Regions from separate parts of the Paenibacillus medicaginis genome, predicted to be linked through region 1. Evidence: riboswitches for the same ligand, from Rfam matches in the RefSeq annotation. Region 1 holds a riboswitch; the other holds the start of a gene.
The links. Region 1 has a riboswitch for S-adenosylmethionine ahead of ACE5LO_RS15425 (methionine ABC transporter ATP-binding protein). Riboswitches for the same ligand answer to the same signal wherever they lie in the genome.
Positions count from the first base shown of each region.

Region 2: it holds a riboswitch for S-adenosylmethionine, as region 1 does, so the genes downstream of both, metA (homoserine O-acetyltransferase MetA) here and ACE5LO_RS15425 (methionine ABC transporter ATP-binding protein) in region 1, are expected to answer to the same signal.

Region 1 is NZ_JBHIRY010000014.1:113,026-119,982, forward strand. Features, by position in the region: gene ACE5LO_RS15415 (MetQ/NlpA family ABC transporter substrate-binding protein) at 1-449, opposite strand, end outside; gene ACE5LO_RS15420 (methionine ABC transporter permease) at 524-1,192, opposite strand; gene ACE5LO_RS15425 (methionine ABC transporter ATP-binding protein) at 1,189-2,208, opposite strand; SAM riboswitch class I at 2,332-2,474, opposite strand; gene ACE5LO_RS15430 (Cthe_2314 family HEPN domain-containing protein) at 2,580-3,293, opposite strand; gene ACE5LO_RS15435 (UbiD family decarboxylase) at 3,351-5,117, opposite strand; gene ACE5LO_RS15440 (COX15/CtaA family protein) at 5,284-6,207, opposite strand; gene ACE5LO_RS15445 (thioredoxin family protein) at 6,374-6,718, opposite strand; gene ACE5LO_RS15450 (DUF2515 family protein) at 6,875-6,957, shown strand, end outside.
Region 2 is NZ_JBHIRY010000005.1:209,294-216,250, reverse strand. Features, by position in the region: gene mqnC (cyclic dehypoxanthinyl futalosine synthase) at 1-133, opposite strand, end outside; gene ACE5LO_RS07930 (aminotransferase class V-fold PLP-dependent enzyme) at 276-1,454, opposite strand; gene ACE5LO_RS07925 (PLP-dependent transferase) at 1,451-2,635, opposite strand; gene metA (homoserine O-acetyltransferase MetA) at 2,663-3,592, opposite strand; SAM riboswitch class I at 3,706-3,825, opposite strand; gene corA (magnesium/cobalt transporter CorA) at 4,422-5,357, shown strand; gene ACE5LO_RS07910 (HRDC domain-containing protein) at 5,446-6,450, opposite strand; gene ACE5LO_RS07905 (ROK family protein) at 6,613-6,957, opposite strand, start outside.

The sequences.
Region 1 (6,957 bases):
TCATTAGGGATGCCTACAATAGCGCCGTCCGGAATTTCATCCACGGATTTGTATTTTTGCGAATACGCGCCCATAGGCTCAACGTGTACTGGCACTACGGATACCAAATCCATGCCACGCGCTTTGTTCTCGCTGTCCAGATACGGCTGGTGCTGGAAAAAGTTCGCATCCAGTTGCTTGTCGAACAGCTGCACATTCGGCTGCACATAATCGTTAAAAGTAACAACCTGCAGGCGCACACCCTCTTTTTCCAGCGCAGGCTTGATCGCTTCAAGAATTTCAGCATGCGGCACAGCGGATGCACCGACCTTCAGCTCGATACTGCGCGATGTTCCCGGATTATTGTCCGCAGTTGCCTTCTGACCGTTTTGAGCGTTTTGAGTGTTCCCGCAAGCTCCCAGAATCAGCAGCAATGCAAGGCTTAAGAAAGCAAATGACCATTTTTTCATAACGTGTAATCCCTCCAAAATTTAATTTTTTTAAAAAGATTGGGTATGAATAAGGATCTATATTTAATGTTTCCTTATTTCCGTGTATAATGCCGCACCAGACGATCACCCGCCATTTGCAGCACCTGAACCAGTACCACCATGAGCACAACGGCGACAATCATGACGGCCGTGTCATAACGGTAATAACCGTAGTTGATCGCCAACGCACCCAAGCCGCCGCCGCCGATCATCCCGGACATGGCCGTATAGGACACGAGCGTGACAATCGTAATCGTTAAAGCGGCGAGCAGTCCCGGCCTTGCCTCACGGAGCAGCACGCGAAAAATGATCTGCCCGGTGGAAGCTCCCATCGCGTGAGCCGCTTCAATAACACCCCGGTCCACCTCGCGCAGGGACGTTTCGACAAGTCTTGCGAAAAACGGCGCCGCTCCGATGACAAGCGGAGGAATCGTGCCGGTCACTCCAATGGAGGTGCCAACGATCGCCCTCGTTACAGGGATCAATGCGACGATCAGAATGATAAACGGCACGGATCTCAGTATATTAACGATAAATGACAGTACGGTGTAGACCACCTTCATCAGGCCAAGTGACGAACGGCTGGACAGGAACAGCACGACCCCGAGCGGCAGCCCCAGAATCAGTGTGAACAAACCGGATATCAGCAGCATTTGGATCGTATCCATTGTCGAACTGCCGATCTCATTCCAGTTAATCTGTGAAAAATCAAGCTCATTCATCCGCCGATCACCTCCACATCAAGCCCCTGTGTCGACAATTCCTGCGTCGTCTCCCGGATCGCCTGCTCGTCTCCTTCAAAGCGGACGGTAAGCAATCCGTAGGGCACATTTTTCAGCGTGGAGATCGTGCCCTGCAGGATGGCAAAATCCACACCGGTCCGCCGGACCGTGCGTGATAAAATCGATTCATAGGTTTTATCACCCAGGAATGAAATTCTGACAGTCTGCGAAGAGGACGGGTGGGAGGCGGCAATCGCTGCCTGCAGCTCTTCTCCCTGGTCTGTCTCCCTCATAATAAATTCCCTTGTCACCGGATGCTGCGGCTTGATGAAGACTTCAGCCACCAGACCCTGCTCCACGATTCCGCCCTGATGAATAACAGCGACACGGTCGCAGATCCGCTGGATCACATGCATTTCATGTGTAATCAGCACGATGGTCAGATTGAAGCGCTCATTAATATCCAGCAGCAGCTTCAGAATGGAATCCGTCGTCTGCGGATCGAGCGCCGACGTGGCTTCGTCGCACAACAGCACGTCCGGGTCACTGGCGAGGGCACGGGCAATGCCGACCCGCTGCTTCTGGCCGCCGGACAGCTGTGCCGGATATTTGTTGGCATGCTGCTCCAGCCCGACAAGCGCGAGCAGATCCTTCACCTTCTTATCAATTTCCGCTTTCGGTCTGCCGTCAAGATGGAGCGGAAATGCGATATTGTCATATACGGTCGCGGATGACAGCAGGTTAAAATGCTGAAAAATCATCCCGATTTTACGGCGTCTGGATTGCAGCTGCTTCCGGTTAAGTCCTGTCATATTTACACCATCGATCCACACCTCGCCCGAGCTTGGCCGCTCCAGCAAATTGATGCAGCGAATCAGTGTGCTTTTTCCTGCTCCGGAGTGGCCAATAATGCCGAAGATTTCACCTTTGCCGATCGATAAGTTCAGGTTGGACAGTGCAGGTGTCATCCGGCTGCCTTTGCCATAAAACTTCGTTAGCTCTCTGATTTCAATCAAGTTGGTCCGTCCCCCTTCTCTTCCTTTTACCCCATCCGCCGGGACTGTCTCTATTTTGTCCTGTTAAAGGCAAATAGCCCTTTTCACAAATGAAAAGGGCTTCTGCAATCCAGCAAAATCCGGTTCTCATCTGCCAATACTACTTAAACACAGTGGTATTGTTGGAATTAGCACCATGACGCTGCCCCCTAAGCGCTTAATAACGCCGGGGTGCAGCCGGTTGCCGGGCTTCATCGGGCCAGTCCCTCCGCCTCTCTCGATAAGAGATTATATAATTGTTTCAATTATTTTGAGTTTGGGATATCCACTCTATAACCTTCATAAAGCTGACATTAAACTAGATTTCAGTATAGATACTTTACATGGCTTTGTCAAAGGTAATTTTTTTTCCACTGCTGGTTCGTATATTCGAACGCTTCCGCTACCGACCGGCAGACCATGTCCAGGCCCTGCCGCAGATCGTCAAGATGCTCATCCAGATCCTCAAGCTTGATTTTGCCATACAGCGCCCGCTGCTTCTGCCACAGATCATCCTGCATTTCCACGTTCATGTAGTGCACTTCCGTATTTCTGCGTTTACGCAGCCGGTCAAGCGGCTCCCTGAAGCGGTCCTTAAGCTCAAACAGGCGATCAGCCAGCCTGTCGTGGATTTTCAAATACCGGAACTGCCGCAGCACGGTGAAATAGGAGTAATGTGCTTTTACCCTGGATGTGTTCATATCGTAAAAGTCATTCAGCAGATTGCCGAGCTTATCCAGCATGGAGAACACCCGGATAAACCCGTTTTTGTAAAAATACACATACCGTTCATAATCCGCACGCTCCTGCCCGGTCATTTCCTCGGAAAACTTCGCATGCACCTTGTTCCGGAAAAATGCCGCGGCAAACTTGCTCTGCTCCAGCTCGTCCAGGGAGGACATCAGCCCGCGTGTCAATATGTCGGCCTTACGGAAATCGGACGTAGGATCTCCGCTTTGCTCCATCTGGTGCTGTAGCAAGCCCAGCGTCCGCTTCATGCTGTTCATCGCCTGCAGCAGCATTTCGTTATCCTGCCTTGACGGTTCTCCCAAAAGCTCACGCAGCATATGCTCAACCTCCCCGTGTCTGTTCCGGCCCTGCGAAGTTTATACTTTCTGAGATCTTCACAAACCGTAGCTTTTCCAGCGTTCATCCACCAAGTGCACAATGTCCTCGCGCGGCAGCACCTCATCCGGGTAACCAGGCTTCATACGCGCATCCACTATGATCGGCAGCTTGTAATTCAAATGATGCAGCTTGACTTCATGATCGGCAAACATGTCCGTTGCCGGATTGAAGCGGGTGAATACTGTCCACAGGAAAGAGGCCTGTGATCTTACTACCTCTTCGGCGTTATCCACAATAAACACGAGCGGCCACTTCTGCTCCATAGCAGACATGCGCTGCAGCACGTGCACAGGCAGCTCAGGCTCCTGCTCGTAGGAGGCTCCCGAGATGACAAGACAGCCGCCGCAATAGGACTCAATACGGGTGATGCCAGGCAGGTCTCCGCCCTCATACATCCGTGGCAGTTCACGCACCGGCTCGCCGACCCCCATCAGCACGGCCTTGCTGCCATGGTTAAGCTTGCGCCCCGTATAATCGAGCGTATCATGCGAAGTATGATTAAGGATGAACAAATCCTGTGCCGGATTGAAGCGCTCCAGAATCGTCTCCAGCAGCACCGTAAAATTCGACAGGTCGAGCGGCTTGTCTGTCAGCATAAGAAACTTGGTCAGCGAAAGCTGGCCTTGCCCCAGGATCGTAAAGGCAGATACGAGCGCCTCGCGCGAGTAGCTTTCACGCACAACCGCAGCAGCCAACGCATGAACCCCGGTCTCCGCATACGCCCATAAAGAGCGCACAGCCGGCATAACAAGCGGATAAGCCGGTGACAGCAAGCGCTGCAGGAATTCGCCCAGATAATAGTCCTCCTGGCGTGGCTTGCCTACAATCGTAGCCGGATAGATAGCGTCCTTGCGGTGATGCGCATGTTTGACATGAAATACCGGAAAATCATGCTTCAATGAGTAATAGCCGAAATGGTCCCCAAACGGCCCCTCCGGACGCCGCTCATGCGGAGGCACATAACCGCTGATCGCAAATTCAGCCTCTGCAGGAATACGATGTCCGCCCAAAGGATCTTCCGCCATCGGCAGCTTGTCACCCATAATCAGTGATGCAAGCATCAGCTCGGGCAGATTCTCGGGAGCGGGGGCGATCGCCGAAGCGATCAGCGCAGGGGGCCCGCCCAGGAAGATCGTAACGGGCAGCGGCTCGTTGCGCTGTTCTGCTTCGTGATAGTGGAAGCCGCCGCCTTTATGGATCTGCCAGTGTATTCCCGTTGTGGAGTCATCATAGATTTGAATCCGGTACATGCCCAGGTTATGGTCTTTGGGCTGGCCGGGCTTCTCTGTATACACGAGCGGCAGCGTAATGAATGGACCTCCGTCCTCATGCCAGCTTGTGACACGCGGTAGTTGCGCGAGAGGCGCCTCCGTTCTCTGTACGCCCAGTACAGGGGCTTCTGCGGCGGAGACCGTTTTTACTCCTACCTTAATCATGTCCCTGATCAGCCCTCGTTCATTCCACAACGCTTTCGGAGTGGGCGGCAGCAGCGTCTTCGTTGCATTGACAATCGTCTTCATCAGCTGCTCCGGACGGGGGCCGAAGGCCATATCCACCCGCCGGTTGGTGCCAAACAGATTGCTGACGACCGGAAACGGCGTTCCTTTCACATTGGTGAACAGCAGAGCCTTGCCCTCCTGCTCAATCACCCGACGGTGAATCTCCGCCAGTTCAAGATAAGGATCAACGGGTGCTTCAATAATATGCAGGTCATTTTCTTTGCGCAGCGCTTCAATAAACTGCCGCAGATTCTGATAGATCACGGTATGTAGTCCTCCTATATTGAAAGCCGCCGCAGGTGCTGAGGCGGGCCGGTAATATCAAGCCTTAACCAAAACAAAGTCCTCGAGCAGCTCGCGGACTTTGCTTGTTCTGATCTTATTATAGGGGTTTACCTGCTTTTGGGCAAAACCGGATATTGCAATCCCCTTAAGTACGCTGAAGGGAAGCGTTCTGTACGGCCATTTTCTCCGGCGACAGCTGCCATACCCGGAAGCTCATGTAGCACAATACGGCAAACAACGCTGCAATGATCACCATATGCGACAATACGACAAACATGTACAACTCCGGTCTTCCCGCCGTATAGAGCAGCGCAATGCCCACAACAATCTGCAGGGCAATGAGGATAACGGAAGTTACGCCAAGAGCACGGATATCGCCATGGTCCGGGTGTTTGCGATAAGCAAAATGACCGACGGCCAGAATAACAACGAACAGGACGCCGGCTGCAATCTGGTGCAAAGATAACGGCGCAATCCCCAAGAAGGAGTTAATGCGGTTCTCTGTAGAATGGCTCAGGAACGCCCCTGTATACACCGCAATGTACGTATAGACGGTTGACGCCCAGATGAAATTGCGGAAGCCGCGCGAGACCGGCTTTTTGTCATGGCGCAACACACGGCGGGTATCACGATCCTCCTGCCAGGCGCCCAGTGTCATCATTGACGCGCTCGCAAAGGCAATGAGCGAAAAGCCGAAATGCAGCGCCATCACTGCGGCGGACTGGGAGAACACGACAGCCAACGCTCCCATCATCCCCTGAATAATGACAAAGGCCAGCGTCATGAATGAGAAAAATTGCAAATCACGCCGCTTTTTGAAATAAATCAGAAACCCCACAAAAGTGGCAATGGACAGTAGTCCCGCCAATCCGCTGACCGAGCGGTGTGAAAACTCGATGACAGACGCAATCGTATGAGCCGGAACGAATTTGCCGTTGCAGGTCGGCCATTCTCTGCCACAACCAAGGCCCGAATCGGTCCGTGTCACCACTCCGCCGCCAAAGGTCGCGAGGAACATGACAATACAGGTCGCAAGCGCCAGCCATTTTATAACTCGTGTACTTTTCACTATAACTCACCTGTTTTCATATTTTAGTTGCAAGCATTCCTTTAATAAAAATTATAACTGATACAAACATCATTGACATAAAACCTTTGTGACAAAATGTTAACGTCTCCGCAGCAGCAAAAAAACGCCTCCCTTAAAAACAGGGAGACGTTCCGCTTGGATCAGCTTATGCTTTTAATGCGGTATGGACCTCAATTGCCCGGTCAAGAAACTGTTCGATTTCCGCACGGGATTTGCGCAGTCGGTTCACCAGCCGCACCACTTCCTTGCCGTTGCTGAAGGCGATGAAGCTCGGAATGCCAAGCACGTTATGGGCTTCGCTGACGCCCTCTGCTTCCTCAACATCAACCTGGATCAGCTTCAAGGCATCCGCATACTTCTCTTCCACGTCCGGCATAAATGGATCTATAAATTTACAGTCACCGCACCAGTCAGCCTTAAATACGGCCACCGTCAGCCCGGGAGCCCGCACGGCCTGATCGAATTCCGCCTTGTTTCTAATTTGCTGCATATTGCATACCATCCCTTCGAATCATTTATGAATCACCGAAGCACGTCTATATTCTAACCTGAAAAAAGGTTTTTGCACAGGCTTCCGATTCCGGTTGGAACTCCGGCTCCCAAGCCATACTGGATATTAGAGAAGTATGAAAGGAGGAAAGGAATCATGCGGAATGGCTGGCTGCGCTCAGGGATGCGTCTGCTTGGAACGGTGCCCCGTACGGCCGGGGATGCGCTGAAAGGCAAATA
Region 2 (6,957 bases), on a different contig from region 1:
TCCGGTTCATGATCACATTTGCTGCATCCCCCATCTTCTCAACCTCATTGGATTCAAACAGGGCAATGGTATCCTCCAGATTCATTCGTTCACCGCGCAATGCCTTATCTAAGATATGGTCTATTCCACTCATTTGTCGCTTCCTCCCATCCTTCATCCTGTAAAAATCTCTTATGAAAATAATGAAATATGAAACCACTATATTATCATCGTAACACAGGTGCAATGTGAAAAACAGCACCTATTCCAAAGGTACTGTTTTTGCTTGGTCATTCTTATTCAAATTGCAGAGCCTGTTCAAGATCGGAAATAAGGTCGCCGATATCCTCCAGACCTACCGAGAAGCGCAGCAATCCGTCCGTAATACCGCGTTCGAGCCGGACGCTGCCCGGCATGGCTGCATGGGACATCATCGCAGGGTAGGAGAGAATGCTTTCAACAGCGCCAAGGCTGACCGCGACGATCGGAAGACGCACACGGTTCAGCAGTGCCTTGGCGCGTTCGCCTGAGCCGACGTCAAAGGAGACTACGGCACCGTAACCGCTGGACTGCTTCTCATGAATTTCGCGTCCCGGATGATCAGCGAGGCCCGGATAGTAAACCGCCTTGATATCCTCCCTGGCATGCAGCCATTCGGCCAGCCGGCGTGCACTTTGCTCACTGTGTGCCATACGGGCTTGCAGGGTCTTCATCCCCCGCATCAGCAGCCAGGATTCCTGAACGCCCAGTACGGTACCCAGCCCGTTCTGCAGCTGCTTCAGCTGTGCAGCAAGTGCTTCCGTACGGGCAACGGCCAAGCCTGCCAGCACGTCGCTGTGACCGCCGAGAAACTTGGTGGCGCTGTGCAGAACGATATCCACACCCATTTCGATGGGACGCTGATAATAAGGAGTCATAAACGTATTGTCCAGCATAGTGATAAGATCATGCTCATGTGCCCAGCTTGTGACCGCTTCAATATCCGTTATTTTCAAAGTCGGGTTGGACGGGGTTTCCATATATACCGCTTTGGTGTTGGGCTTCAGGGCTTGTCTGACTTCATCCAGATTCGTCATATCGACAAAGGTGGACTCGATGTTCATCCTGTTCAATATTTGGGTCAGCAGCCGATAAGTCCCGCCATACACATCCTCGGTTACGATCATATGGTCACCGGCCGACAGCATCAGGAAGGCGCTGGAAATAGCCGCCATCCCGGAGGAGTAAGCAAATCCGCGCACTCCGCCTTCCAGCAGCGCAATATAATCCTCCAAAGCCTGCCGGGTCGGATTGCCGGAACGGCTGTAGTCAAACTGCGGCGGGTTAAAAATGTCATGATGATGAAAGGTGGAAGCCTGGTAAATCGGCACACTGGAAGCGCCGGTATGGCTGTCAATTTCCGCACCGAAGTGCAGAAGCCGGGTGCCGAATTTAAGCTCTTGCGCCTCTTTTTTGTGTTGCTCGTCTCCGCTCATTGTACTGCCCCCTCCTCAACCTCCCGGCGTGCGGCTTCCAGCGCGCTGCCCAGATCTTGAATAAGGTCTTCCGCATGTTCAATGCCAACGGAGAAACGAAGCAGCCTGTCGTCGACGCCTACCGCATCCCTGATTTCGGCCGGAATGTCCGCATGGGTCTGCACCGCAGGATAGGTCATAAGAGATTCAACCCCGCCCAGACTTTCGGCAAAGGCAATCAGCTTGATATGGCGCAGCAAAGGCTCTACCAGGCTGGCATCCTTGACCTTAAACGAGAAGATTCCCGTATTCCCGGAGGATTGTCTGTTTTGAACCTCATATCCCGGGTGGCTCTCCAGGGCCGGATAGTATACGTCCGTCACGAGCGGGTGAGTCAGCAGATACTGTGCGATCTGTGTGGCATTCTGCTCATGTCTGTCCATGCGCAGGGCAAGGGTTTTCATGCCTTTCATCAGTTGGTAGCTGTCGCTCGGGGACAGCACGGCCCCAATCGAGTTGTGCAGGAAGGCCATTTCTTCAGACAGCTCTTTTCCTTTGGTGACGATCAGTCCAGCCAGGACGTCATTATGCCCGCCCAAATACTTGGTGGCGCTGTGAACTACGATGTCGGCCCCCAGTTCGATCGGTCTTTGGAAATATGGCGTAAGCAGCGTATTGTCCACAATCGTCAACAGATCATGCTTCTTGGCCCAGCCGGCTACCACCGCAATATCGGTGATCATCATGAGCGGATTGGTCGGCGTTTCTATAAATACGGCCTTCGTGTTCGGACGGCGTGACTGCTCCAACGCGTCGAGATCATTTGTATCCACATAAGAAGCGGTTACGCCGAATTTGGAAAGGATGCGTTCCAGCAAACGGTAGGTTCCTCCATACAAGTCAAGGGAGACGATAAGATGATCCCCTTGTCCGAACAGAGTAAAAATCGTCTGCAGGGCGGCCATGCCGGAGGAACAGGCGAATCCGGCGTCTCCGGATTCCAGCTCCGCTGCTGCTTCTTCGAGCACCTTGCGGGTCGGATTCGTGGTACGGATATAATCGAAACCTGTGCTCTGTCCGAGCCGCGGATGACGGAAAGCTGTCGACTGGTAAATCGGAAAATTCACCGCACCGGTTACAGGTTCATTGACGGAACCGATTTGGGCTAATCTGCTTTCGATTTTCAATTTTGGGTTATCCATATAAATCCTCCTGTTCGTTTTTACTTATTAAATTTGAGGCCCGATATCACCAATGTCATAAGGGGTCTCCTGGTACACATAGTAGTTCAGCCAGTTAGAAAATAATAAGTTGGCATGGGCCCGCCACGTGGACGGCGGCGTACAGGTTGGATCATCCTGCGGGAAATAATTTTGGGGCAAGGGAACATTGTCCAGACCTTTGGCCATATCCCGGTCATACTCCCATTTCAGGGATAACGGATCATACTCGGAATGGCCTGTCACAAAAATCTGCTTGCCGTCCGTCGTAGCGACAATATACACACCGGCTTCTTCCGATTCCGAGAGCAGTTCCAGTTCGGGAAAACGTTCAATATCCGCGCGGCGGACTTCCGTATGCCGTGAGTGAGGCGCATAGAAGACTTCGTCAAAGCCGCGCAGCAGCTTCACATGCGGCTTGCTCACTGTATGCGCAAAAACGCCGAAGCATTTGCTGTCCAGTCCGTATTTGGGAACCCCGAAATGGTGGTATAAACCTGCCTGCGAGGCCCAACAGATATGCATGGTGGAGGTCACATTGGTCCGGGTCCAGTCAAAGATGCTGCGAATCTCCTCCCAGTAGTTTACATCCTCAAATTCAAGCTGCTCTACAGGCGCACCTGTAATAATCATGCCGTCAAAGCGGGTATTTTTGATTTCGTCAAATGTTTTGTAAAACATGTCCAGATATTCCTGGGACGTGTTTTTGGACACATGCGACTGCGGATGAACGAGCGTGACATCCACTTGCAGCGGGGTGTTGCCGATCAGCCGCAGCAGCTGGGTTTCGGTCGTTTCTTTGGTCGGCATCAGGTTAAGAATCGCAATGCGGAGCGGACGGATATCCTGGTGATAGGCCTTGCTCTCGTCCATGACAAAAATGTTCTCACCCGCAAGAACCTCCTTCGCGGGCAAAGTGTCTGGAATTTTAATCGGCATAATTGCTCACTCCTGTTCGTGAAGTTTGCGAAAATCATTGCTGAGATGCCGGGCATATTAAAAATGACCCTTCTCGCAGCACGAGAAAGGTCATATCTGATTCATATGCGCCTCTCTCATCTCTCAGGTCCAGTTTCTAAAGAAAATGTGACCTGCAAGAATTAGCACCGTGCGGGTTACCGCCGGTTGCCGGGTTTCATCGGGCTAGTCCCTCCACCTGCTCTTGATAAGATTTCGCTATTTTCAATTTTAATTAATTCAAATATCCTGTATCAAACTTTAAAGCATGAACACCTCTCTCGTCAAGCAGAAAAATCCATTCATCGCGCACACGGATTCGGCTGCCTCCATAAGATGAAGCACAATGAAAATGTCCAGTTTAGCCCTTGAAAGGCCATCTGGCGGGCGTTATACTAGACAAGTGCTGCAGGCGGCTGAAACTATATGCACAGTTCAAGATTGGCGTATAAGAAAAACGTCTATCGACGTAATTCAAAGAAGCCAGACCGCGTTTAGCGGTAGTTTTTCTTGCGATTACAGGATTGCTCAGCTCCGCTGAGAACTTATAAATTCTGTAATCTAATAAAAAGGACTGCGGCGGCTCATCTTAATATAATTCGATAGGGGTGACACCAACCATGGAAGGCGACCCGAGTCCGTATAGGCGGCGGAAGCATGACAACAGCATAGGAATGACTTCAGCTTGCCGGAGACGGGACGCACGTTCTGCATGCATGTGGAGCTTCTAACTTCCTGGGTCTGGCACCAGTCTGAAAGCATTCCTTATGAACATCATTCGCCCTGGGGCGAAGCATAAGGAGTGAGAGAAATGAAAATCCGGTTAGTGAACAACGGGGTATTTACCCTCATTGACGACATTGAAAATACATTGACGGCACCGGCCGACGGCTTTTACTGGATTGATGCCGATGTTGAAGATCTCGCGGTGCTGCAGCCACTCTTTACCATTCATGATCTGGCTGTGGAGGACTGCCTGAGCGAGGAAGACCAGCGTCCCAAAATTGAAATATATGATAATCATTACTTTATCGTTGTAAACAGCATCCGGTTTGATGATGAAGAAATCTTTCTGCGTTCCCTCAATATTTTTCTCGGCAGACATTTTATCATCACCATCACCAGACAGAAGATTAATGAGCTTCGTACCCTGAAGCCGCTGCTTTGGGAGCAGGAAGTGAATTCACCTGACCGTTTTATGTATCTGCTGATCGACCTGATCGTAGACAGTTATTTTCTCGTGGGCGACCGGATCGAGGTTCGGATCGAAAAGCTTGAGGAAGACATTCTGATGCATACGAAAAAATCTCATTTGAACGAAATCATCGGTCTGCGCAGTGAAATTTTATGGCTTAAAAAAGTGCTTGGCCCGCAGAAGGAAGTCATCAACACGTTGAACAAACGGGATTTGCGCCTGATTGACGAGCAGTTGCAGAAATATTTTAGCGACATTTATGAAAACGCCGTAAAAATTTCCGAAACCTTCGACACCTATCGTGATCTGATGGGTAACCTTCGTGAAGCCTACCAGTCCAGCATTGCCAACCGGGCCAACGAAATCATGAGAGTTTTTACAGCGATCACCACCGTATTTATGCCTTTGACCGTCATTACCGGAATTTATGGAATGAACTTTGACAATATGCCTGAGCTGCACACCCGCCACGGATATTTTGTCGTAATTGGCGTGATGATTGCACTGGGCAGCAGCATGTTTCTGATTTTCCGCAAGAAAGACTGGATCTGAAATATTTTACAGAATAAAAATGAAAGACGGAGCCTTCCTTCGAGGCAGGGTCCGTCTTTTTGGCATTCACCACTAGATGCAGTTTGCTTTAGCTGGCGCTCTGCTTGCCTCCTTCATCGCGACGGTAACAGATACGCACCAGCCGCAGACGCTCATAAATTTCATCCAGCTTCATATCCCCGTGATTTGGATCGCCATACACCCGCTGCATAACAGGCTTCAAAAAGCGGTCTCCCAGCTCCTGGTAGGCCTCCCGAATCGCCTCCTGTTCCTGCTCTGTAGCGCCCGACAGCTCACTCCGGATCACGTTATCTACATCGTACCCTTCTCGCTCAAGCACCTCCAGCATTTCAATGACTTCCCTGCGCGGCAGTTCCGCCTGCTGACTTATAGCATCCAGGTCAAGACCTTCTGCCGCCCCCTTCAGAACCGCCTGACGCTGATTAAATCTGTCAAGCTCCAGCTTGTATTTCTGTTCCTTCTGGCGGTAGCTCCAATTGATAAAGTCCTGGGCGTCAAGCTCTTCCATCACCCAGTGCAAAGGAAATGGACGGTATTGCTCACTCTTGCAGGTGATGTCCTGCAGTTCCGCTCCATAAGCCCGCATCTTGCTCTCCCCCATGCCAGGCAGTTCCAGCAGCTCTGCTTCATTCCGTGGGAGAAAGACACTGATCAGCTTCAGCAAACGGTTGCTGGCAATCATATACGGTGCCCTGTGCTCAGCTGCCGCCCGGCGCCGGCGCCAGACCGTAAGCTCGGTATACACATCATCACGGGGATGAAGATCGCTGTAGCAGTATAGCTTCTGCACAAACAACCCACGGCTCCCGCCTTCTTCGCGTTCATGGAATACCCCGTCAATAAGCGGACGGTACCCTTCGGACAGCTTCAAAGCCAGCTGATAGCGGTAAATGGAGAGCATCTCCTGCCATGAACGTCCCTCATACCAGACGCTATCCCTCTCGCCATCCCCTTCTGTAGTCCGCCAGCCGACAGACCATACTCCCTCTTCTTCCCCGATCCATACCTGGGCAGCCCCCAGTCCGTCGCCTTCCTCCGTCTGCGACAGCTTGTTCAAGAATACAATCTCCATACTACAAAACCTCCTCTGGTTATGTATCAGCATCTGGCAACAAAAAGAAGCACCTATCTCGCGTATTCGCAAAATAGGTGCTTCCTTATAAACCGGACTATGCTGTTAAGCTCATCTTATAACGGAAATGTATGCCAAGTCAAAGCTTTTTTTCGCAAATGATCATATCCCCAGACGGGCCAGCGCAAGCGCACCGGACAAGCCGGCATTGTCGCCAAGTCCGGGAGGAACGATATAGCTGTCGATATCCGCCGTAAGGCTTGTATGCTGAACGTAACCTTTAAGCATCTCCTGCAACTTGCGGCGGACCAGCGGAAAGAGCTGCGCCTGCTTCATGACTCCTCCGCCCATAATAATTTTTTGCGGGGAAAGAATCAGAACGTAGTTCATCAAAGCCTGAGCCAGATAATGAGCCTCCAGCTCCCATGCAGGATGATCCGGAGAAAGCTCCGCCCCTTGGGTTCCCCACCGTTTGCTGATGGCAGGCCCTGCGGCCAGGCCTTCCAG